4 regions of the Massilia violaceinigra genome follow, and region 1 is predicted to be linked to each of the others. Evidence: riboswitches for the same ligand, from Rfam matches in the RefSeq annotation. Region 1 holds a riboswitch; each other region holds the start of a gene.
The links. A riboswitch is a leader RNA that binds a small molecule or an ion and turns the genes downstream of it on or off. The one in region 1 is predicted to bind cobalamin.
Positions count from the first base shown of each region.

Region 2: another riboswitch for cobalamin. It lies ahead of CR152_RS21475 (TonB-dependent receptor); the one in region 1 lies ahead of CR152_RS27570 (CbtB domain-containing protein).
Region 3: another riboswitch for cobalamin. It lies ahead of CR152_RS21665 (TonB-dependent receptor); the one in region 1 lies ahead of CR152_RS27570 (CbtB domain-containing protein).
Region 4: another riboswitch for cobalamin. It lies ahead of CR152_RS06320 (TonB-dependent receptor plug domain-containing protein); the one in region 1 lies ahead of CR152_RS27570 (CbtB domain-containing protein).

Region 1 is NZ_CP024608.1:6,428,266-6,434,059, reverse strand. It holds gene CR152_RS27590 (YfaP family protein) at 1-128, shown strand, start outside; gene CR152_RS27585 (outer membrane protein assembly factor BamB family protein) at 275-1,945, shown strand; gene CR152_RS27580 (hypothetical protein) at 2,038-2,556, shown strand; gene CR152_RS27575 (hypothetical protein) at 2,612-2,980, shown strand; cobalamin riboswitch at 3,047-3,277, shown strand; gene CR152_RS27570 (CbtB domain-containing protein) at 3,429-3,626, shown strand; gene CR152_RS27565 (CbtA family protein) at 3,617-4,396, shown strand; gene CR152_RS27560 ((2Fe-2S) ferredoxin domain-containing protein) at 4,400-4,738, shown strand; gene CR152_RS27555 (cobaltochelatase subunit CobN) at 4,725-5,794, shown strand, end outside.
Region 2 is NZ_CP024608.1:4,915,036-4,920,829, forward strand. It holds gene CR152_RS21465 (TonB-dependent receptor) at 1-784, opposite strand, end outside; gene CR152_RS21470 (DUF2946 domain-containing protein) at 892-1,278, opposite strand; gene CR152_RS21475 (TonB-dependent receptor) at 1,392-3,494, opposite strand; cobalamin riboswitch at 3,671-3,907, opposite strand; gene CR152_RS34710 (hypothetical protein) at 4,121-4,255, opposite strand; gene CR152_RS21480 (NAD(P)/FAD-dependent oxidoreductase) at 4,254-5,324, shown strand; gene CR152_RS21485 (substrate-binding domain-containing protein) at 5,691-5,794, shown strand, end outside.
Region 3 is NZ_CP024608.1:5,010,780-5,016,573, reverse strand. It holds gene CR152_RS21680 (GlxA family transcriptional regulator) at 1-233, opposite strand, end outside; gene CR152_RS21675 (DJ-1/PfpI family protein) at 313-915, shown strand; gene CR152_RS21670 (cupin domain-containing protein) at 926-1,237, shown strand; gene CR152_RS21665 (TonB-dependent receptor) at 1,256-3,358, opposite strand; cobalamin riboswitch at 3,545-3,762, opposite strand; gene CR152_RS21660 (hypothetical protein) at 4,077-5,165, shown strand; gene CR152_RS21655 (hypothetical protein) at 5,183-5,794, shown strand, end outside.
Region 4 is NZ_CP024608.1:1,396,778-1,402,571, forward strand. It holds gene CR152_RS06315 (FecCD family ABC transporter permease) at 1-640, opposite strand, end outside; gene CR152_RS06320 (TonB-dependent receptor plug domain-containing protein) at 648-2,513, opposite strand; cobalamin riboswitch at 2,596-2,817, opposite strand; gene CR152_RS06325 (histidine phosphatase family protein) at 2,812-3,357, opposite strand; gene CR152_RS06330 (adenosylcobinamide-GDP ribazoletransferase) at 3,318-4,151, opposite strand; gene cobT (nicotinate-nucleotide--dimethylbenzimidazole phosphoribosyltransferase) at 4,161-5,195, opposite strand; gene CR152_RS06340 (DUF2868 domain-containing protein) at 5,371-5,794, shown strand, end outside.

The DNA.
Region 1 (5,794 bases):
TCCTGACGGTGGCGCAGGTAGCCATCATCACCAATGAAAATTCACCGAACGAGCGCCAGGAAGTGGTCCGTGTGCCGCTGCGCGCGCCGGGCGAGCTGACCTTGGTCAAGTCGTTCGTGTATCCCTGATTCCAGCCAGGGTAAACATGGATTTTGTCCAACGTCATAACCACAAAATAGTTCAATTTATTAATATATATTAATATTTAGCATTAAAATGACAGATTCGGAAAGATCTTGCTGTACTATGCGAGACTTTTGTTGAAACTATGATCATGAATAATATCAAGCGTGGAATGGCGATGTTCCTCGGAACTAGTATGCTGTTTGGCTGCGGCGGCGGCGGCGGCGGCGGCGGCGGCGGCGGCGGTACCAGCGGCAATGGCAGTGGTCCGACAGGCAATCCCTGGCTCCAGCTCAATCCCGCAACGATCAACCTGACCGTCGACGAAGGCTCGACCGTCTCGTTTAATGTCAAGGCCAGGGTGGATAGCCTGCTCGCGACCCCATTCAATATAGGAATTGTCGACCCGAACGGTCTGATTGCTCCCGGCGTCAACGTGACCGCAATCAACAGCTACAACTACGATGCGGCGCTGAATGTCTCAAAAAAGCTTGCTCCCGGCACGCACAGCACACAGCTCGAGATTCGCGTGTGCGAGGACGATCCTGTCGAGTGCCGCAAACCGGTCAATGGCTCGCCCTGGCATCTTCCAATGACGGTGGTCGTGAAGCCTTGGAGTAACTCAACGGCCCTGACGGATCTGCCGCTGCTGGGTGCATGGAACACCGATGGCGATGCGCGTCACAACACGTATGTGCCTGCGCGCTTTGAACCGGCAAACTTTTCACGGCGCTGGATTCACCAATATAGCGCCCAGCCTAGTGCGCTTACGGTGACGGGCAGCGCCCATGACAATGGCATCGCCTTCGTCCTCATCAGCAATGGGGAACGCGGCATCTTCACCGTGCGGGCCGTGGATGAGTCAAGCGGTGCCATGCTGTGGGAAAAACGTCTTTCCGGAACAATGTCCTACCGTTTGGAGCCGGTAGTTGCGAACGGTAAGGTTTTTGTCGGTTCCAATCTGTATTCTGGGGTGCTTGGCCAGATTCCGACTGGCACCGTCCGCGTCTTCGATCAAAAAAATGGGAATCTACTTCATGAAATTACCGGGGACGAGCTCGGGCGCTTGAACGCGATCGTGACTGTGGGCGACGGCATCTTCGCCCACGGTGATAACGGCAGCGATCACAGCATCCGAAAAATCAGCGTGGTGACCGGGCGGACGGAGTGGCGGACCGCTGTTGCAGGCGTACCAGTCCAGCCGCAGCTATCTGGCTTGTTGTCGCCGGCCCGTGCCCTCGCGGCCGATCAGCAGCACGTGTACCTCTCTTACGAAAGCAATTTTGCCGTGCTCAAACTCTTGGACGGCAGCGTCGCTGGCGCTGGATTGGGCGCTGGAGGGTGCGGCCCGTGGCCCGGTTCTTCCATCTTGGCCGATGCCGCTGGCATACTTTACGGCCGGTGTACGTTGGGGGGATTCGTCTCGCGTTTCGCTTTCGACACTGTTAAAAATAGTTACCGCTGGCGCGGTGGTGACCCGGGGACGTCGAACAATGCGGCAGCGGCCGGCTTGATGTATTCGGTGAGCGGCAGCCGGTTGGATGCCACAAACATGTCCGATGGCCGCAACGCCTGGTCACTCGAACTGGGTACGAAAGAGATGCCGATGACGAACTCCCATCATGTGGTGTTGACGGACAACCTTCTGTTCGTCAGCAATACCGATGCGACCATGGCGGTCGACCTGGCGACGCGCAAGGTGGTGTGGAGTTTCGGTCATGGCGGCACCCTGGCGATCTCATCAAAAGGTTTGCTGTTCGTCGGCGGTAATTACGGTAACCCGGGCGAAGCAACAGCGCTGGTCGCGGTCAACTTGCGCTAAGAGTCAACAAGCGTTCAACAGGGGCGGGTGATCACGAGGTCGCCCGCCCCTTTGTTCATTCAGGCGCGCTTGGGGCGACAGAATTAACCGTCATGCATAATATGGATTGCTTTGCCATGCTGCGAAAAACAACGCTCGTCATCGGCGCTTTGACAGTTTTTGAACGGCATGTAAAACTGTCGACAGGAAATACGATCCTGGCTGCGCACGACCGCGACAGCCGTTCTGACGAAATGGGAGTGCAAGTGAGTACTGCAGCATGGATCTACGAGGCCAGCATCGTTATCAGGAACGCCAGGCAACCGGCGGCGTTTAGCGCGATTCGCACATCGTTTGAAGGTTGCGACTCCTTTTTCGCCGAGCGCGCGCGCGCGGAACGCGATTTCCCGGCATTCCTTGAGTCGATCGGCTTCACCAGTCAGCGCCAGGAAGGCGCGCTGCTGATCGACGGCGGCGACATCGACATCATCACCAATTGGCTCATTCGCCTGTTCGACACGCTCGGGCCCTTCGTCGAAGCCGGCGGCGTGCTGGAGATCCGCGATGAAGAGGGCGAGCAGATGACCTTCTGCTACAACGGCGAGCAAATGGATATCGAATTCAGCGAGTAAGGTAGCGCGGCTTCATGCTACATTGGCACCCCTGAAATTTGAAGGAGTGTCACCCATGCCACCCAATCCCAGCATCGCCTCGATCCGCGCCGGCCTGCTCGACGAGATGGCTGCCTACATGGAGCGCTGCGCCGAAGATCCGGACAGCGAGCCCCCGTACGGCAAGGCCGAGATCGACGAGTGCGCGCGAATCCTCGACGCTTACGCCGCCGCCATCGACAACCTTCCCAAGCCTGCCGACCGCGCAGCGATCATGAAAGAAGTTGAACGCGTCGTCGTGGCTCTCAATGAGTTCGATGACCGTGCCGGCGGCGTGATCGAGACCGAAGAGCGCGAAAGACTGTGCGACATTATCTACCTGATCGCCAAGGATGCCGGCCTGGAAGCCGACGAAGACATCACCGAACAATGGCGCGACTGGTAAATTCGCCCGCCGCGCACACGCCGGCCCGCGCAACCTTGCAATTTATATAGTCCAGACCTATACTTCGCCGGTAGTCAAGCTTCTGGTTCTGGCAAACGATCGTTTGCCGGATTAAATGGGAAGCCGGTGCGCCCTCTCAACGGGGGGCAAAGCCGGCGCTGCCCCCGCAACGGTAAGCGAGTCAAGGATGTGCATCACGCCACTGTGCCTAGTCAGCATGGGAAGGCGCATATCCGGGAAGGGTTTATTGCCCCGCCACTCGCCAGCCCGGAAACCAGCCGAAGCGGTAAGTCGTTTGTATCGCGGAGGGCGATCCAGGTGGATCGCTGCGTTCCGCACCCCCATCTCACGTTCCTTCTCCCCGTACAAGCCCCGGTTGCCGGACAAGGCAAGACGCGCGCGTCTGCATTTGCCTGGCTTTATGCGAAATGCTTTAGGAAGGAATGCCATGTCGCCGATCCGTAGCTTCATCACCACCGCCGATGAACAAGTCCCGTTTGTCTCCGTCAAAGAGCGCATTGTGCAGGCCATGTGCGCCGCCAGCCTTGGCATCGTGCTGCTGTACGGTGCCGGTTTCGCCTCGATGGAAGCGCTGCACAACGCGGCGCATGACAGCCGCCACTCGGCCGGCTTCCCATGCCACTGATCCGCACCGCGCCCGCGGCAAGCCTGGGCACCTTCAACCGCATCATTGCCAGCGCGGCGGCGGCCGGCATCCTGGCCGGCCTGCTGCTGACCGGCGTGCAGCAGCTGCAAGTGGCGCCCATCATCTTGCAGGCGGAGGTGTTCGAGAGCGCCGCGCCGAAGGCACTGGAGCAGGCCGCGCCGCACAGCCACGCCGACGCCACGCCGCACGAGCATAGTCACGATGCAAAGCCGCACGAGCACGCGGAAGAGGGCGCCCATGAACACGGCGGCTGGCAGCCGGACGACGGCTTTGAACGCACCTTCTACACGGCGGTGGCCAACATCAGCGCCGGCGTCGGCTTCGCGCTGCTGCTGGCAGCGGCAATCAGCCTGCATGGCGGCGCAAGCGGCTGGCGCGTGGGCCTGCTGTGGGGCGCGGCCGGCTACACGGTCTTTTTCGTGGCGCCCTCGGTCGGCCTGCCGCCCGAGCTGCCGGGCACCGTCGCGGCGCCGCTGCTGGCGCGCCAGTTGTGGTGGACCGCCACCGTCATGGCCAGCGCAGGCGGGCTGGCGCTGCTGGTCTTCGCCAAAAACTGGCCGCTCAGGATCGCCGGCGCCTTGCTGCTGTTCGTGCCGCATCTGGTCGGTTCGCCCCAGCCGAAAATTCATTCGAGCAGCGCACCGCCCGAGCTGGCGCTGAGCTTCCTGTACGCGACCTTGCTGGCCAATGCCGTCTTCTGGGTGGCCATGGGCGCGCTGGCGGGCTACTTCTACAAGAAATTCGGCTGACCGATGCGCACCCATGACCGGCACGTGTTCATGTGCGTCGGCCCGCGCTGCACCGAAAACGGCGTGCAGGCGCAGGCCGTGTTCGAACACATGGGGCGCGAGATCGACGCCCATCCGGACCTCTGCGTCAAGCGCACCCGCACGCACTGCATGGTCGCGTGCCGCAATGAAGGGCCGATCGTGGTGGTGTACCCGGAAGGCGTGTGGTACCGGCGCGTCGACGAAGCGGCAGCAGGGCGCATCGTCGCCGAGCACCTGATCGGCGGCGCCGAAGTGAGCGACCTGATTTTCCATCGCATCGGCGAAGGCGACACAATTGTGGCGGACCATGACATCACCTGATTTTCCTCAAGGCCCGGCGCACATCGCGCTGCTTACCCATGCATCGAACGACCTGACGGTCCTGCACCACGCAGTGAGCCAGCTGCCGCCGGAGTTCCGCGCGGTGGCGGGCGTAAGCTTGCAGGGACTCGACGCCGACGGCGGCGCCACGACGCTGCTCTCGCGCGAGGTGCAGGGCGCGCGCATCATCATCCTGCGCGTGCTGGGCCGTCTCGGCAGCGTGCCCGGTTTTGCCGATCTGGTAAGCCACGCACGCCGCCACGGCCAGCACCTGATTGCGATCAGCGGCACGGGCGAGCCCGATCCCGAGCTGGCCGCGGTTTCGACCGTCGCTCCCGATGTGCTGCAACAGACACTGAACTACTTTCATTGCGGCGGCAGCGGCAATCTGGCGCAATTGCTGCGCTATTTGTCCGACCATCTGCTGCTTACCGGTTTTGGCTACGAGAGCGCGCTGCCGCTGCCCGAACACGGCATTTATCATCCTGACCTGGCGCAGGGCGCCGGCATCGACGACTGGCTGGCGCTGCGCAAACCTGACGCGCCGAGTGCCGGCATCGTGTTTTACCGCGCGCATTGGATGAGCGGGAACACGCGCTTCATCGATGCGCTGCTGGACGCACTGGAAAAGCGCGGCATGAACGTGCTGCCGGTGTTTACCGCCTCGCTGCGCAGCGGCGCCGGCGCCGGGGCACTGCCCGACGCGCTGCGCTACTTCAGCGACGCGCGCGGCGTGCATATCGATGTGCTGATCAACACCACCTCGTTCGCGATGGGCGAGATCACGCCGGGTGGACCCACGCCTGCCGGATGGTCGGTCGGCGTACTGGAAACGCTGAACGTGCCGGTGCTGCAGGCCATTACCAGCGGCATGACGCTGCCGCAGTGGGAGCAGTCCGCGCGCGGGCTTAATCCGCTCGACACGGCCATGAACGTGGTGCTGCCGGAATTTGACGGGCGCATCATCACCGCGCCGGTGTCGTTCAAGTCGCGCGCGGCCGGTTTACAGGGCGACGCGGTCGAATACGAACCGGTGCCGGACCGCGTGGCGCGCGT
Region 2 (5,794 bases), 1.5 Mb from region 1:
CCGGATTGAGGAGCGGCGTGCCCCAGTAGGGCCGCTCCACATTCTCTTCCTGGAACTCGTAGGCCAGCATATGGGTAAAGCGCGGACCGAGGTCGGAGCGCAGCGACGCAGCCAGCTGGGTCGAGCGGGCGCCGCTGGCGTCGATCCAGCTATCGGCGTCGCGATGGTGAAGGTCGATGCGGATGTGATGCTGGTCGCCGAGGCGCTGGTTTACGCCGATGGAAGCTTCTTTCAAACCATCCGTACCAAGGCGCACTTGCGCCTCGCTGAAGTCACGCCGTTCGGCCACCTTGGTGATGTAATTGATGGAACCGCCGACCGCCCCCGAACCGAACAGGAAGCTCGACGGGCCGCCGATGGCTTCCACCCGGTCGATGATCCAGCTGTCGACCGGGCGCGCCGCGATCGCATACTGTACGTTGACGCCGTTGAAGAGCTGGCTGATCGAGCCGCTGCCGAAGCCGCGGTAGCTGACGCCGATATTGCCTGGCGCATTGTGGGCGGTGACGCCGGGAATGGCGCGCAGGATTTCCTGGGTGTCCTGGGCGCCGCGCGCGTCGATCATGGCGCGGTCGACCAGGGTGACGGTGGCCGGTGTTTCGCGCGGCGTCAGGCCGAGCCGGCTGCCGGTGGCGGCGGCCGTGTCCAGGTTCAGCTTGCCGTTGGCGCGCGGCGCGCTTCCCGTGATCTCCACTGTGGGAAGGGGCTCATCGGCACGGGCGTGGGCGTTCATGGCGGTGCAGGCAAAGGCCAGCGCCGCCGCATGGAATGGGGTTGCAGTCATTTGGTGCTCTTGTTTCGTTTGCCTTGTGACAGGCGAGTGGAGATGGACGCCGCATGCGGCGCCTGGTCGGCTTGCTTGAGCCGATTCGTGAGCGAAGTCTTACCGGATCAGAACGATGGAGGACCGCGTGCTTGCGCGGCAGTCCATGCGAAGCGGGCTTTGGGCGCGTCGGGGAGGCGCGCGGTGGGTGGGGCGTCGGCGACGGCAAGCGCCAGCTGGCAAGGCGCTTGCGGCAACAGGAGCATGCCATTGCTGTGATGGCAGTACGGGCAATGCTTGAGCTTGCCGTCGTGCGGCGTGGGCGCAGCGTCGCCGGCCGGCAGTCCGACGGCGGGGGCGGCCGCGCTGCCAGCCCGGCAGATGTCAGCTGGCGGGTAGGGCGCGCCGGCGTTGGCGGCGAATGCATGCGAGAGCGCCGGCGCCAGCACGGCCACGAGCATGGCCAGCACGGCCAGCCAGGACGCCAGGACATTCGCCCTGCGGTTCATGCGCATCGTCGCGCTGCTCTCATCGTTACGCCGCTCTCATCGTATACATGCGCGGATTGTAGCAGCGCCGATAAGCGCCGTAAACGGCGGCGTGCCGGCGCAGGCAGGTTCGCGGACATTCAGAAGCGCCACGCCAGGCCGGCGCGCAGGGTGCGCATTTCACCCGGATGGGTATGAATGTCGGCTACCGGTGCAGATTCGCCTGGCAACTGCGATGCGTAGTAATAGTCGATATCGCTCGCGCGGCGGTCCAGCAAATTGAGCACTTCAACGGTGAGCTTGAGGCGTGGCGCGAGCCGGTAGCCGAGCTTCATGTTGAGCAAGGTGGACGACGGCGAGCGCACCGCATCGTCTTCGACCAGTGCGCGCGGGCCGAAGTAGCGCAGGCGCACGCCGCCCGACCACGGGCCGGCGGCGCCCGACACGCCGAGCGAGGCGGTGCGGGTGATCGACCCGGGGATGAAGGCGCCGGCCGGATCGCTGTCGCGAAAGCGCGCGTGCGACCACGCCAGGTTGGCATCGATGATCCAGTCTTTGGCGGGCGTGTAAAAATTGGCCAGCTCGATGCCGTGCCGCCGGCTTGGGCGGCCTGCCTCGGTGGTGCCGGCGTCGCCGATGAAGATCAGTTCGGAATCGAGGTCGAGCTTCCAGGCGGCGATGGTGGTTTGCATGCCCGGCGCCAGGCCGGCCAGCCGCAAGCCCGCCTCTTCGCCCGTTCCCCGCACCAGCGGCGTGGCGGGCTTGATGTCCGCACCGTCGGCATCCACCGCCAGGCCGGTCTTGGGATCGACAGTGCCGGTGACGCCACGCCCGTCGTTGCTGTGGAATCCCCGACCCCAGTTCAGGTACATCTCCGCATTTTTCCCCAGCGTGAAAATCGCCGTGAACTTCGGACTGGTGATGCCGGCATTCACCTTGCCCGAGTTGGCGCTCGTGTCGCTGTGGACATCGAACGCATAGCGGTCGGCGCGCAGCCCGGCGACCGTGCGCAGCCATGGCGCCCAGACGGTGCTATTGGACAGATACAGCGCGCCGCTACGCTCCTTGACCCTGTCCTCGCGCACGGTCGAGCGGCGCTGGCGCGCCTGGCTCGCATACAGGCCGACCGGGGCCAGCCTGTCCTGGCGCAGCTGAACGCCGAGCGCTGTCTCGGAAGCGAAGGGGCCCAGTGCGTGGCGCCATGTGCGCTCCGCGTTCAGGCCGAGAACCTGCCGGCTTTCCGCCTGGTGGAACTGGTCGCCGTGCTCCGGATCGTCCAGTGCATAGGTAAAGTCGCTGAACAGGTCGAGCCGCGATTTGATGAAATAGGCATTGGCCCTGGCGCTGCCCGTGCCGTACTGGCGGCTCCACTCGCCCGACAGGCTGTAACGCGAGGTTTCGCCGCCATCCGTGGGAGCGAGCGTGCCATAGCGGCCGATCAGGCCGGCGTCGAGCGCGCGTTGCGGCACCTGATCGGTCGACGTCCACGACGAATGCATGCCCATCGCCGTCACCCGCACATCGTCGTCGCCGCGCCGCCAGCTGTACGACAGCACGCCGTTGACACGCTTGTAGTCTTCCGGCCTCTCCCACGGGCCATCCTGTCCCGCGCGTTCGAGGGCGTACAGCAGCGTACCGGTGGCAAGCGGGGTCGCGTTGGCGACCAGCGCGCGGCTGAAGCGGTTCTGGCCGGCCTCCAGGCTCAGCAAGCCTTGCTCCATCTGCCGCACGTAGTCGAAAGCGGCTGCGCCGGCCACGGAAAAATCGCCTTCCTCCGCGTAATAGGTGCCTTTTTTATACGCGATGGTGCTGACCAGCTCCGGAATCAGGAAATTCAGGTCCGAATAGCCCTGGCCGTGCGCATTGGTCGGCAAGTTGACCGGCATGCCCATGACCGAGGTGCGGAAATCGGTGCCGTGATCGAGATTGAATCCGCGCGCGAAATATTGATTGGCTTTGCCGTCCCCGGCGTGCTGGGTCACGATCAGGCCCGGCACGGCTTCGAGCAGCTCGCCCGTGCGCAGCAAGGGACGGTTTTCGAGCTGCCTGGCGGTCACGGTGCCCTGGTTGGCCGAATCGGCGACGCCGAGCGGTATCAGGCTGGCGGACACGCGCACTTGCTGAACGGAGGATGGGGTATCGCCGTCGACGGTGGCGTTGGCAAAGGCGGGCATGGCCAGCAGCAGCATCGGCGACAGCAGGCGCAGCCCGCGTTGCGAGGGGGCAGGGGTGGTATTTTTCACGAGTACTCTCTGTTAAGACCGGACAGGCCGGTCTGCTTTTTTGTACGGCGCACATCCCCGTGCACCGAGAAAAAAGAAGCTGCGGCCGACAGAGGCGCGAGAGTTGATGGAGATGAGGGAGCGACGGCGTTGCGCGCGGTCCCGGGCGATCCACAAACACGACAATTCCCGGCCGCTTGCTTCCATGCGTCCTGGCCGGTATCCGGGCTGACAGGTCAGATTGCCTCGCCTTCCCATGCCTGCGGCACAGTGGACCAAAGAGACAACCGGCCGCACGTCGTTGGACGACATGCGGCGCCTGTTTTACCGTTGCGGGGACAGCACACGTTTGCCGCTGGCATGCCAGCGCGTGTTTCCCGTTTAACTGCGGCCTTCAGAGCAAGGCCGCGAGCACCAAAACGTGGTAATCATAACGGCTGCTGATGTATATAGCAATGTTTCCATATGCAGCGACAGGCCGGGCACAAGGAAGCGCTACGCTTGCCGGCCACGCTGGAACCGATTGCACGGGCCTTGATTTGAGGATGGCCTGCGCCGGGGAAAGGGGGATGGATGGCTGTGCGGCGCCGGACAGCCTGGCGCGCCTCATTGCCGCATCAGGGGCAATGAGGCGGACAAACCGGCGCTTACCAGTTGTATTTCAAGGTCGCCCGTGCCGAGTGGGAAAGGCCCAGATAGCAGCTGTGGGTCGCGAAGCAGGAGGCGACATAGTCCTTATCCGCCACGTTGTTCACGTGCAGTTCGGCCATCCAGTCGTTCATGCGCCAGCCGGCGCAGGTCGTAGCGCAGCGCCAGGTCAAACAGGGTACGGGCGGGCACAGCGAAGCTGTTGATCGTGTCGCCCTGCGTCTTGCCGGTATAGCGCGCGCCCAAGCCCAGGCCCAGGCCGGCTCTGGCCCAGGGCCACGCGGCACGTGCGCGTCGGTCTCCCAATGGGACTCGGACACGCCGGCCTGGTTCGACCCGATTCGCGATCCGCATGGCGTCGGGTGGCACCTCGACCGCCTGCTGTTCGACGCTGGCGTGCGCGATGGCGCCGTGGAAGCGGGCGTGGCGCTGGTCGACTCGGTGCGGCAGCTGGCGCTGTCGCACGAGGGCGGGCGCTGGCGTATCGATGCGCAATGCCTGGGGCAGGGCGGTGCCGCCCCATCCCGTGGAATGCACCAGACGCCAGTGCTGGTCGATGCCAGTGGCCGAGGCATGGCGGCGGCCAGGCAGCTCGGCCTTGCCCGGCGCGGCCGCGACCGCCTGGTGTGGCTGTACGCGCACTTGCCGGTGGACAGGGATGACAAGGATCAGGCCACCCGTGTCTGCGCCGACGCGAACGGCTGGTGGTATAGCGTGCGTGTGCCGTCCGGGCAACGGGTGCTGGCATTTCACCTTGATAGCGACGATGCCGAGCTCAAGGCACTGCGCGATCCGTACCGTTTGCTGGCCAAAGCGCAGCGCCATGGCTTGCTGGCCGGGATCCGGCCGGCGACGATGGACTTTCCGGTGCACCTGCGGCCGGCCGGCGGGGGCGGGCTCGATCCAGGCGCCACGGCCGCGCTGCCCGACGGCTTTTTCGCGATCGGCGACGCGATGCTGGCGTTCGACCCGATTGCATCCCAGGGGCTGTTTAACGCCTTGGCCACGGCCGACAGTTGCGCCCAAGCGATCGGGCGCTATCTCGATGGCGTCGGCAATGCGCGCGCGCGCTACCTTGAGGAGATGCGCACGGTTGAAGCGCGGTATTGCCAGCGTCTCGGCGAAACCTACGCGGCAGTGAGCCGCTATGCCCGGGAGCGGTTCTGGCTGCGGCGCACTGCCGGCAACGCGGGCGCCCTTTGACGCGCGGCGGGGGCGGTATAGCCCTGTCCAGCCGATGATGTTTTCGATGGGGCTGGAACCGGCTCGGGCGAAAAACTCGCTGGAAATCAAGGGCTTGGCATTCCGATGTGTCATCGAGTGGGAATGAAGTGTGACGCAGCTTCCAGTGCGACCGTGATCCGGGCGCCTGACCTGAGAAATTAACACTCTGCTGGCGCCGGCCTTATCGCAGCTTTCCACCAGTACGACACATTTCACCGTCACCCGCTTCGCATTTTCGTGTGTCTTTCTTCCCGCGGCCGTACACTGATTTTGCCAGTTGATACATGGAAACTGTTCCAGGTGACGCTGTCGTTTCAGGTGATCGACCCACATAAACGACACACGATGAAAGCGCCCGCCTTCGTATTGCTCTCCCTTATGATCGCCAGCCTGGCCGGCAATGCCGGCGCCGAGGTGCTGGAAATTTCGGGCGGCACCACTCCGCAAAA
Region 3 (5,794 bases), 1.4 Mb from region 1:
GTCGACCCGGCCAGGTTGCGCCCCGCCGCCGGCAGCGGCGCGGTCAGCACCGTCACGCCGCACGTGGAGGTCACCGGACCACCGCCGGGCGCGATCATGCGGATCCGGTAAGGCTGCGGAAGGCCCGCATCGCGCGCCTCGTCGTTGGCGCTGCCAAAGACCTGGGCGGGGCCGGTCGCGTCCAGGAGTACGAAGCCGGGGAACACCAGCAGCCAGATATCGATCGTTTTCATATGGCAGATATTCCACTATCAATGTCATTTATGTCAATCCTGGCCGTGACATGATGGACCTGTTACTAACGGAGGCAATATGACACGCACCATCGGTATTTATGTGTATGACGACGTTGAAGTACTCGATTTCGCCGGTCCCTACGAAGTGTTCACCTGCGCCACGCGCGTTGCCGCCAGGACGATGGCGCACGCCGCACCGCCGTTCCGGGTGCGCACGGTCGGCGCCACCACGGCGATGCTGCGCGCCCGGGCCGGCCTGAGCGTGCTGCCGGAAGCCGACTTTGCCGGCGCCGGCGACATCGATGTGCTGATCGTGCCCGGCGGCGTGGTCACGGCCGAAATGTCGAAGCCGGACGTGATTGCCTGGATCGCCGCCACCGCCAGGGCGTCGGAACTGACCGCGTCGGTCTGCACCGGCACCTTCCTGCTGGCGCAGGCCGGCCTGCTCGACGATCAGGAGGCGACCACGCACTGGGAAGACGTGGCCGATCTGCGCGCCGCGTTCCCGCAGCTGCGCGTCCTGGCGGAGCGGCGCTGGATCGACAACGGCGCCATCGTCACCTCCGGCGGCATTTCAGCCGGCATCGACATGTCGCTGCACCTGGTCGAACGGCTGGCGGGGCGCGAGCTGGCCGTGCGCACCGCGCGCCAGATGGATTACGACTGGAACCAGGGATGAGGATCACGCGATGAAGATCATATGCAGCAAGGATTACACCGGCGCGCGCGCCTGGGAGGCGCAGCTGATCGCCGTCATGCAGGACGCCACCGTGCGGCTGCACTGGACCGACCAGCCCTACCCCTGGCATGTCAACGACGGCGACGAAGTGTTCGCGGTACTCGATGGCGAAGTGGCGATGCACTATCGTGAAAATGGCTGCGAGCTGGTGGCGCACCTGCGCGCCGGCGATATCTTTTACGCCGCCGAAGGCGATGCTCACAGCGCGCACCCACGGGGACAGGCGCGCATCCTCGTCATCGAGCGCGCCGGCAGCGTTTGAGCCAGGCGCCATGGCCGGTCAGTGGCGCCACTGGACGGTCAGTTCGGCGTGGCGCCGCTCGCCCAGCAGGTACTGGCTGTCGCCGTACGAGGTGCTGGCGTACAGTTTGTCGGCGAGGTTGCGCAAGTTCAGCTGTACCAGCACATGGCGGCTGACCTGCCAGCCCAGGGTGGCGTCCAGCGTCGTATAGGCCGCAAGCGACTGCGTGTTGCCATTGTCGATGAAGCGCTGGCCGACGTAGCGCGCACCGGTGCCGGCGCGCCAGCCGCCGGCGCGGTAACTGAGCCAGAGATTGGCCGAGGACTTCGGCGCCCCGGCGGGTCGCTTGCCGGCCCGCGACGCGTTGCCGCTTTCGATCAGCCGGTCGAAGGCGGCGTCGGTGTAGACGCCATTCGCGTCCAGGCGCCATGCCGGCGCGAGGGCCACGCTGGCGCTCAACTCCGCCCCCTGCGACGATTGCGCGCCGCCCTGGACCGACAAGGCCGGGTTGGACGGGTCGCGCGTGATGATGTCATCCTTGCGAATGCGGTACAGCGCCGCGGTCCACTGCGCCTTGCCGCCGGTCAGCGACTGTTTCAGGCCGGTTTCAACCTGGCGCGACCGGGTCAGTTTATAGGCGCTGTTGGCCAGGTTCAGCGACAGCAGGCTGGTGACCGGATCGCTGCCGCTGCTGAGCTGGCCGTACAGGGAGGTGTCGTCCCCGAGTTTCCAGGTCAGGCCGAGCCGCACGGCGGTCGACTGCAGCGTCGAGGTGAAGCCGGCCGCCCCCAGCAGGCTGACGCGCCCGACCTTGTAACGATCATTGCGCAGGCCTGCCAGCAGCAACAGCGTCTCGCTGAGCGCATAGGAGTCTTCAGCATACAGCGCATTGCTGCGGGTGCGGGTTGTGAAATTCGGGCGCAAGAGGTCGGGGCTGTCGAACCGGCCCGGGTTGAACCCGGTCGGCGCCACGCTGGAGGCACCGCCGTACGGCGCGTTGTTGGTGTGGGTGAAATTGATGGTGGCCGCTTCCCACCCGGCAACGACCCGGTTGGCCCCGGCATTCCAGCGCGCTTCGAGGCGGTTGCCGCTTTGTTCCTGATCATGGCCGATGGCGATGTAATCGCTGCGCTCGACCACCTTCGCTTGCGGGTCATAATCATAGGTTTCGGCATTGCGCCAGTGGCGGCGCGCTTTCATATACACGAGTTCGTCGGTGACGGTGAGGGCCGGCGATACGCGCCAGCTAAGGCGGACCAGCGCCTTGTCGTCGTCGAAGCCGATGTCGGCGTCGCCCACGTTGTAGTTTTGCTTGCGCAGTGCGCGCGCCAGAGCGCCATTGATCAGCGGTGTGCCGAAGTAGCGCTGCGGTTTCTGTTCCAGATGGTCGAGCTGCATGGCAAGGTCGATGGCGGGCGTCAAGGCATAGGCCAGGCTGGTGAGTACCTTGCCGTGGCGCGCATTGCCCCGCTCGATCAGCCCGTCGCTGCGGTCCGCATAGGCGTCGACACGGAATGCGCCGCTCTCCCCCAGCGCACCGGTGACGCCGACGCCGGCGCGCAGGGCGCGCCCGCCGCCGATGCCGGCCATCGCTTCGAGCGAGGTGGCGCCTGCCGGCGCCTTGCGCACGGCATTGATGGTGGCGCCGGTGGTACCGCTGCCGTGGACCACCGAACCCGGGCCGCGCAGCACTTCGATGTACTCATAACCCCACGGATCGGACGGATAGGTTGCCGTGCCCGAGCCCACCTGCGGGCGCTGGCCGTTTTCCAGGATGGCGATGGCGCTATTGCCGCTGAAACCGCGCGCCGCGTAGCCGATGCCGTTGCCGGGCGAGCTGATATCGGTCAGGCCGGTGGTGCGGGTGACGGCATCCTTGAGCCGCACATCGCCGCGCGCTTCGATGCTGGCCGCGCCGAGCGACTCGACGCTGGCAGGCACGTCCTGCGCCGTCAGATCGAGCCGGCTGGCAGTGGCGTTCTGACGCTTCAGCCCCAGGCCCTCATCCTCGGCGGCGGCTTGAATGGTCACAGTCGGCATCACCGTGGTTTGCCCGGCCCAGGCAGCGGACGCGCACAGGAGTGCGACGGCGGCGACGATGGGGCGGATGGGGTTAGGACGAGTTTGGCTGGAATGCATCATGGAAGCGTCTGACATAGTAAATGACCGGGTCCCCGGCGGTGAAAGTTCGCGAAGGCGCACGCCCCCGCCACGGCACGCGCCACGCGCCAAGGGCGAACGGATACGCGTACGCCATTGGCGTGCGATTGCATCAGCAAAAAGAAAAAAGGACGAATAACTAACAGGCAACACCACACCCCGGGCGTTGCGCATGCATCGTGACTGGCCGGTCTTCTGGCTCGCCTTCATCCTTCCCTGGTCTTGCCTTCCCATGCGATGCACAGTGGCGTTCGATCAAAGTCGTCAGGCTTACAGCAGCGGGGGCTGCGCCGGACTGGCGCGAGATGAAAATCTCGTGCGTCACCGGCTTCCCGTTTCACCCTCCGGCCGACAAGCGGGAGGGCACCATTCACGTATTGGGGCGCATTTTACATTCGACAAAGCACATTTGTCACCCTATTGCTGCGCTGACGCGGGCGCACCGGGCCGCAGCGGCGCTGGCGGCGAGCGCTGGCGTCCGGCCAGGTTCCGGCACCGGCCAGCGCTGTGCGGGTCATGGCCGCCGTAGGGTGATCGCACTACACATTTACAACAAATTCACGCATTTTCAATATTTTATGTACAACACGAATGCTTAATTAGCACTGTTGTTCGTATTTGAAATACATTAAGAACACCGAGCTCAGGCTTACTGAATAGTCAGCCTGCATGCTGGGACCCACTATAAAGGAGACACTACATGAGCATTCGCTTTCGTCGTTCCTTGCACACTTTACTACCCGCACTCGCACTATTGGTCTCGTATTCAGAGGCAGCCGCCAGTACCATCAACCAGAACGCCTCGTGGACCATCGACCGGGCCGGCACTTCCACCAAGTACCGCTCCGTCGCCTACGGGGACTCGATCTATGCGGGTTTCAACGGCTCCGTCACCAGCGCGGCCAAATACGCGGCGCCAACGGTGAACGCGGAATACCTCTCTGCGCAGTGGGGCACGGACATCGAAAGCGTGCGCCGCACCAAGTCCGGTGCGATTGCCGAAGACGTGTACAACAATAAAATCGTGGCTGAGCGCTCGTACATGCAAGCCAGCAACACTCGCGTCGTCACCTTCGAGATGTGCGGCAACGATGGCTTGCAGGCGCGCGCCAGCTTCAAGAGCCAGACCGGCACCTGCAATTACAGCGGACTGACCGCGGCGGAAAATAGCTGCAAGAAGTACGTCACGGCCGCGATGGACTATATTAATGCCAACGCCTATGCGGGTGTGAAGCTGAAAGTGATCTCCAACCTGCACTACCCGGGCTATGCGGTGGACAATGTGCAGAGTACCTGCAAGGATGCCGCTACCGGCGCCACCGTGAAAATGCAGGACAAGTTCCTGCCCGCCCTGGCGCGGATGAACTTCATGATGTGCGACGTCGCGCGGCAAAAAGGCTTCCAGTGCGCGGACAACTTCGCCCAGTACATGGGCGCCGACTACGATAGCAACGGCGACGGCCGGATCGACGCCGAGGGGCTGCGCTATGTGAGCGGCGAGAGCGAAGCGAGCTATGTCAACCGCCTCACATCGGCACTGCGCTCGACGATCCGCGACGCCAACACGCACTTCGTATCGTCAAGCAGCAGCTACGATTACATCCAGTCGGACGACACCCACCCGACCTACAACGGCAGCACCTTCAGTTCCGGCCTGTTCGGCAGCACCACGGGCAGCGGCGCGCCCCGCTACACCACGTTTAGCGGCGGCAAGAGCCCGATCTGGAATCAGTACGGCCACGAGCGCATCGGCTGGGCGGTATCGACCTACAATCCGGCCACGCCGTAACTGCCAGGCGCCGATCCTTGGATACGCCTCCGCGTTCCAGGCCGGCAGCGGCCAGCAGCGAGAACAGCGCTGCTGGCCATGCCTGGGGCCCATCCCGGGGCCGCATTGCCATCGCGGTGTTGCTCTGCATCGCCGGCGGCGTCATGCTCACGCTCCTGTGGATGCCATCGCGCCGCGCGAGCGACGTCGCCGCCACGCCGGCGCCGTTGCCTGCGCAGGCGATGCCGCCGGCCCAGGCCCCGGTCCCGGCCACCGTGCCCGGCGCGCCGGACAGCACCATCCCGCGCAAGGAACAGGCGCGTGCGCCCGAGGGCGACGCCGACCCCACGCCCGACCTCAAAAGCTACGTTGCGCGCGGCGAGAATCCCAGCATGGCCGAAGTCATCGAACGTCTGCACCAGCGCGGCATCCACTCCGGCCTGGGCGCCTTTTCGCCGCCGGGAACCAGTCCGCCGCTGGTCGGGCTGGCGGTTCCCGAGGACTTTGTTTTACCGAAGGGCTACGTGCGCCATCACCAGGCAACCGATGACGGCCAGCGCATCGAAGCGGTCCTGATGTTCGCGCCCGACTTTCAATTGCTCGACGCTGCCGGCAAGAGCGTCGCCATGCCCAAAAACGGCATCGTGCCG
Region 4 (5,794 bases), 5.0 Mb from region 1:
CCACGGCGAGCACGATCCACGGCAGCGGGCGCAAAGGAGCGCCGGCTATGTCGCCGATCATCCAGAAAATCATGCTGCGCAAGCGGCTTTCGGGCGCGATCGAGAGCATCAAGGTCACCAGCGCGATGCAGGAGGTGGAGATAATCGCGCCGGTCAGCAGCAGCAGGGACGAGCCGCCTTCGGCCGCCGCATTGCCGCGCAAGTCGCGCCGCGCCAAAAGATACAGCAGCATCGAGACGGCCACCGCGCCCGCGAATGCAGCCAGGTCGACCATCCACATGGCCCACATGAACAGCAGCGCGGCCAGCGCGCCGACCGAGGCGCCGGCCGAGATGCCGAGTACATACGGCTCGGCCAGGGGATTACGCAGCAAGGCTTGCATCATCACGCCGGCCAGCGCGAGCGCGCCGCCTGTCACAAAAGCGACCAGCGCGCGCGACAGGCGCAGGTCGAGCAGGGTGGCGGCCAGGGTCGAGGTATTGCCTTTCGCAAGCGCCATCAGCGCGCCCGGCATCTCCGCCAGCGGGACCGGCACCGAGCCGACCATCCCGGCGACTACCAGGCTTGCCAATGCCAGCAAGGAGAGCGCCGTGATGACGACGCTGGCCCGGTGGCGCATGTTGCGAAAGAACGGATGCATGCGATTCCTATTTGCTGCCGTAGCGGATGCCGGCAAACACCTGGCGGCCGGCGGTGGCGTAAGTGCGCGCCAGTTCATACTGTTTGTCGGCGACGTTGTTCAACCGTAGCACGGCCGACCAGTCGGGCGCAAAGCGATACTCGGCAAACAGGTTCACCAGCCCGTAGCCGGGCAGCGTGTTGCGGTTGGCCAGGTCGTCGAAGCGCTTGCCGGACAGGTGCACGCCCGCGCCGGCAACCAGCGCCCCCGCCGTGTACTCGATGGCGAATTTGGCGTGGCGCTTGGCACGCCGCTGCAGGTTTTTGCCGGTGGTGTCGTCGCGCGGGTCTTGCAGGTCGAGCGAGCCGCTCATGTCGAAGGCGCCCATGCGGGTACGCGCGCCGAGGCTGATGCCCTCCAGGGTGGCGCGGTTGACGTTGTAGGCGCAGCCGTATGGATGCGTATCCTGCTGGACCGGACATATGATGGTGTTGACCAGCAGGTCTTGCAGGCGGTTGCGGTAGTAGACCGCGCTGGCTTCAAGCGTGCCATCGTTGTAATACACGCCGCCTTCGACGTTCTTGCCTTGTTCGGGCTTGTTGGCGTCGACCCCGTAACCGGGGTAATACAGTTCGTTGAACGTCGGTGCGCGAAAGCTGGTGCCGGCGCTGGCGTTCACGCGCAGCGCGCGCGTGAGTTTGTAGCCGTAGCCGACGCCGCCGGTGACCTTGTTGCCGTACTGGGTGCTGTCGTCGCGCCGCGCGCTGGCGCTGGCCAGATGGTTGCCGCGCTTGAGCGAGTAGGCCGCAGCCACGGAATTGGTCGCGCGGCTGGCGTTCAAGGCGCGCGTGGTGTCGGCGAACACGTCTTCCACCCGGCGTTCCAGAACCAGTTGCAGCAGGTCGCTACCCAAAGCGATGTCATTCTGCATGCTGTAGGCGTGCAGGCGCGTGTCGATACGGTTGCTGCTCGCCGCACTGGAGAAGTTGACCGATTTGTCGTCGGCCTCGGATGCCTGCAGGCTCACTTTCCAGTTGCGCGTGATCTCGTGTTTCGAGTACACGGCGATGTTGTCCATGTTCTGCACGCTGCGCACGTCGAAGGGACCCGCGCCCGCATCGTACTGCGACTTGAGGTGGCTGTGCAGGTACAGGAGGCCCGCTTCGTGGCCCTTGGCCAGCACGATGCCCAGCTGGCCGCTGGCGCTGTCGCGCGCATAGCCGTCGTTGTCCTGGTTGTAGGAGAAATTGCCCGGTTTGGTGGCCGAGAAGCCGTCATCCTTATCCTTCGACACACCGAACGCGTAGCTGATGCTGTTCTCGCCTTCGCTGGCGCCGGCCACGCCGAACGCCATCGAGCGCGCCTTGTCGCTGCCCGCTTCAACAGCGGCCGTGACGTTTGGCGCTCCGGCGCCGCGCCGGGTGAAAATCTGCACCACGCCGCCGATGGCGTCGGCGCCGTACATGGTGGCCAGCGGGCCGTAGACGATTTCGATGCGGTCGACGTTCGCCAGCGGCAGGGTGGCCCAGTTGGCGATGCCGATCGTGGACGAGCCAATGCGCACGCCGTCGACCAGTACCACGGTCTGCTTGGCGTCGCCGCCGCGAATGAACACTTGCGATGCGGTACCCGGACCGCCGTTACGCGTGATTTCGATACCGCGCTGCTTTTGCAGCAGTTCGACGACGCTGCTCGCACCGGAACGTGCGATGTCGGTGGCGCTGATCAGCACATGGTCGCTCAGCACCTCGCTGGACGGTTGCGGCGCGCGCGTGGCGGTGATGATGACGGCGGCACCGGCCGTATCGGCGGCGCTGTCGGCGAGGGCACAAGGGGAAGTAAAAGCTAGCGCGAGCGACGTCAGGGCCGCGTGGCGTACAACAGGAAAGGTCATGACAAATCTTCAGTGAATGCGATTGCGAGCAACCGGCCGACGTCCCCGTTGGCCAGATTGAAAAGGAACGCGCAAATCCTGCGCGTTCCCACCTGTCCTGGCCGGTATCCGGGCTGGCAAATGCGGCCGTCTCACCTTCCCATGCCAAATGCACAGTGGTCATACGAGGCGGCTCGTCGCCATGTCAGCGACATTTGCTTACCGTTGCGGGGGCAGCACACGTTGGCCTGTTGCAGGCTTCGTGTTTCCCAGTTTAACTGCGCTCATGGACATGGGCGCGGGCACCAAAACCCGATAATTATACACAGTCGATGATGACGGTCTCGCCGTAGGCGATGGCGTGGGGACGCTGCGCCGCTTCCAGCGCCATGGCCTCGGGACCCAGGCCGCGCGCGCGTGCCGACAGCAGGCGGATGGTGCCGGCGTGGCAGATGACGATGGCGCAGGGTGCCTGCGCGCGCATGCAGTCGGCATAAAACGCGGACACGCGCTGCGCCATGCCGGTCACGCTTTCGCCGCCGCCGGGGCGGTAGCGGGCCATGTCGGCGGCCCAGGCGTCGACGCCGGCACGGTCGATGTCGTCCCAGCGGCGCATTTCCCAGTCGCCGAAATCGAGTTCGGCCAGGCGCGCGTCATACCGCACCGCCGCGCCGCCGATTGACTCAGCCAGCATGGCACAGCGCCGCAACGGGCTGGAAAATACCGGTACGCCGGGGGGAAGGGTGGCGCGCAGGGCGGGCAGGGCCAGCGCCTGCAAATCAGGATCGACAGCGAGGTCGGTGCGCCCGTAGCACACGCCGGATGCTACTTGCGGCGCCAGGTGGCGTACCAGGTACAGGCGCATTCTAAGCCCCAGAGGCCGTGATGGAAAAACGCCAGCAGCGCCAGGTAAATGACCACTTCGGCCACTTGCTGCACGGCGCCCAGGCAGTCGCCGGTATAGCCGCCGATGCGGCGCAGGCACTTGGCGCCCAGCCACCACGCCACCAGCGCGGCCCCGGTCACGCTGGTGAGCAGCGCAAGCCAGGGCACCATGCCGGCCGTGGCCAGCGCCAGTGCAGGCACGCCAGCGCAGGCGCAGGCGATGCCGAATTCACGGTTGCTCATATGCTGGGCCATCGGCTTGGCCTTGCCATCGGCGCGCGCATATTCCATTTCCCAGATCAGGCTCACCGCCGCCAGGCGCGACAAGGGATGGGCGATGAACAGCGCGGCGATAGCGGCGGGTACGGAAAAAAAGGACAGCAGCGCGCATTTGAGCGCCACCGTCAGCCCCATGCCGACCGCGCCGTAGGTGCCGATGCGCGAGTCCTTCATGATCTCCAGCACCCGCTCGGTACTCAAGCCGCCGCCGAAGCCGTCGCACATGTCGGCCAGGCCGTCCTCGTGGAAGGCGCCGGTCAGGTAGATCGCCGCCGCCGTCGACAGCAGCACCGCCACCGGGGCCGGCCATAGCAATGACGCGCCGGCATACACCGCCGCGGCCACCGCCGCCACCACCACGCCGACCAGCGGAAAATAGCGCGACGCATGGTGCAGCCAGGACGGGTCGAATCCGACCCAGCCCGGAATCGGCACGCGGGTGAAGAATTGCAGCGCGATGAAGAACAGCCGGCACTGGTGGACGATGCTGGCCATGGTCTGTACTTACGCCGACTGGCCGCTGACGCGCGCCGACTGGAAGGTGGCCATCTCGCCGAGGAAGTTGACGGCCGCGTGCAGCAGCGGCAGCGCCAGGGCGCAACCGGTGCCTTCGCCCAGGCGCAGACCGAGGTTGAGCAGCGGCCTGGCCTTGAGGTGTTCGAGCATGCGCGCGTGGCCCGCTTCGTCCGAGCAGTGCGAAAATACGCAGTAGTCGAGGATGGCCGGCTGCATGCGCGCCGCCACCAGCAGCGCGCTGCTGACGATGAAGCCGTCGATCAGCAGCACCATGCGCCGCTCGGCCGCCTTGAGCATGGCCCCAACGATCATGGCGATCTCGAAGCCGCCGAAGGTGGCCAGGATGTCGAGCGGCTCGCTCATCTCGCCATGCAGGGCGACCGCCGCCTCGATCACGTCTTGCTTGTGCAGCACGCCCTCGGGCGACAAACCCGTGCCGGCGCCGACGCAATCGGCCACCGGCACGCCGGTCAGCTTGTGCATCAGCGCGGCGGCGGCGGTGGTGTTCCCGATTCCCATTTCGCCGAAGCCGATCACATTGCCTTCCAGGTTGCCGACGATGCGCATGCCGTGCGCCAGGGCGGCGGCGCATTCGGCCCAGCTCATGGCCGGCTTCTGGGCAAAGTTGGCGGTGCCGCGTCCGACCTTGCAGTCCATCAGGGCCACGCGTTTGCCGAAATCGTGGTTCACGCCGGCGTCGATGATCTGCAGCGCGCAGCCGTTCTGGCGCGCGAACACATTGATGGCCGCGCCCTTGGACAGGAAGTTCTCGACCATCTGCCAGGTGACGCTTTGCGGATAGGCCGAGATGCCTTCTGCCACCACGCCGTGATCGGCCGCGAACACGAGGATGGCCGGCTTGTGCAGCGCGACCTTGGTCGTTTGCTGGATCAGGCCAATCTGCCGGGCCAGCGTTTCGAGCGCGCCCAGGCTGCCCAGCGGCTTGGTCTTGTTGTCGATCGCTTGGGCCAGTTCGCTGGCCAGCAATGGGTCGTGGGTGGAAAGTATGTCAGGGAGGCGCATCGTGGAGATAGATAAGAAAGTGTCAAGAAAATTCCGCGCTAAGATAGCACACTCACGCTGCGTCGTTTCTCGGAGACCAGCGTGTGTCGGCACAATGCGGCAAAGTGCGGCACAATTGGCCTGTGAATGTTGTCGCTTCATACAAAAGATTTCGTTAAAAGAAAACAGGAAGAACATGAACGAGCAGGTTGCACGGGACGTGGTGTTGGTACGCTCCGTCGAAACAATGGACGGCAAGCACGAGATACTCAGCGACGACGATCGCCTGTATGCCAGCCGCAGCGCCAGGGAACTGGCGCAGTGGCAGGCGTCCGACAGCAAGGCGGCGGTAACGAACGAGCATTTTTTGCAGCAGAGGGCCGAGCAGATCCTCAAGCGCCTGGGCGAACGCACGCCCGCTTTCGCGGCTATTGCGCGGCGGCGTGCCGGCTTCAAGGCGCTGTCGCTGGGCTTGCCGCTGCTGGCGCTGGTGCTCGGCGCCGCGGTCGATCGCATTGGCGACCCGCACCGGGTCGACCTGCTGTCGGCGCCGCTGCTGGCGATTATCGGATGGAATGTAGCGGTGTACCTGCTGTTGCTGGCCTGGCTGTTCGTGCCCG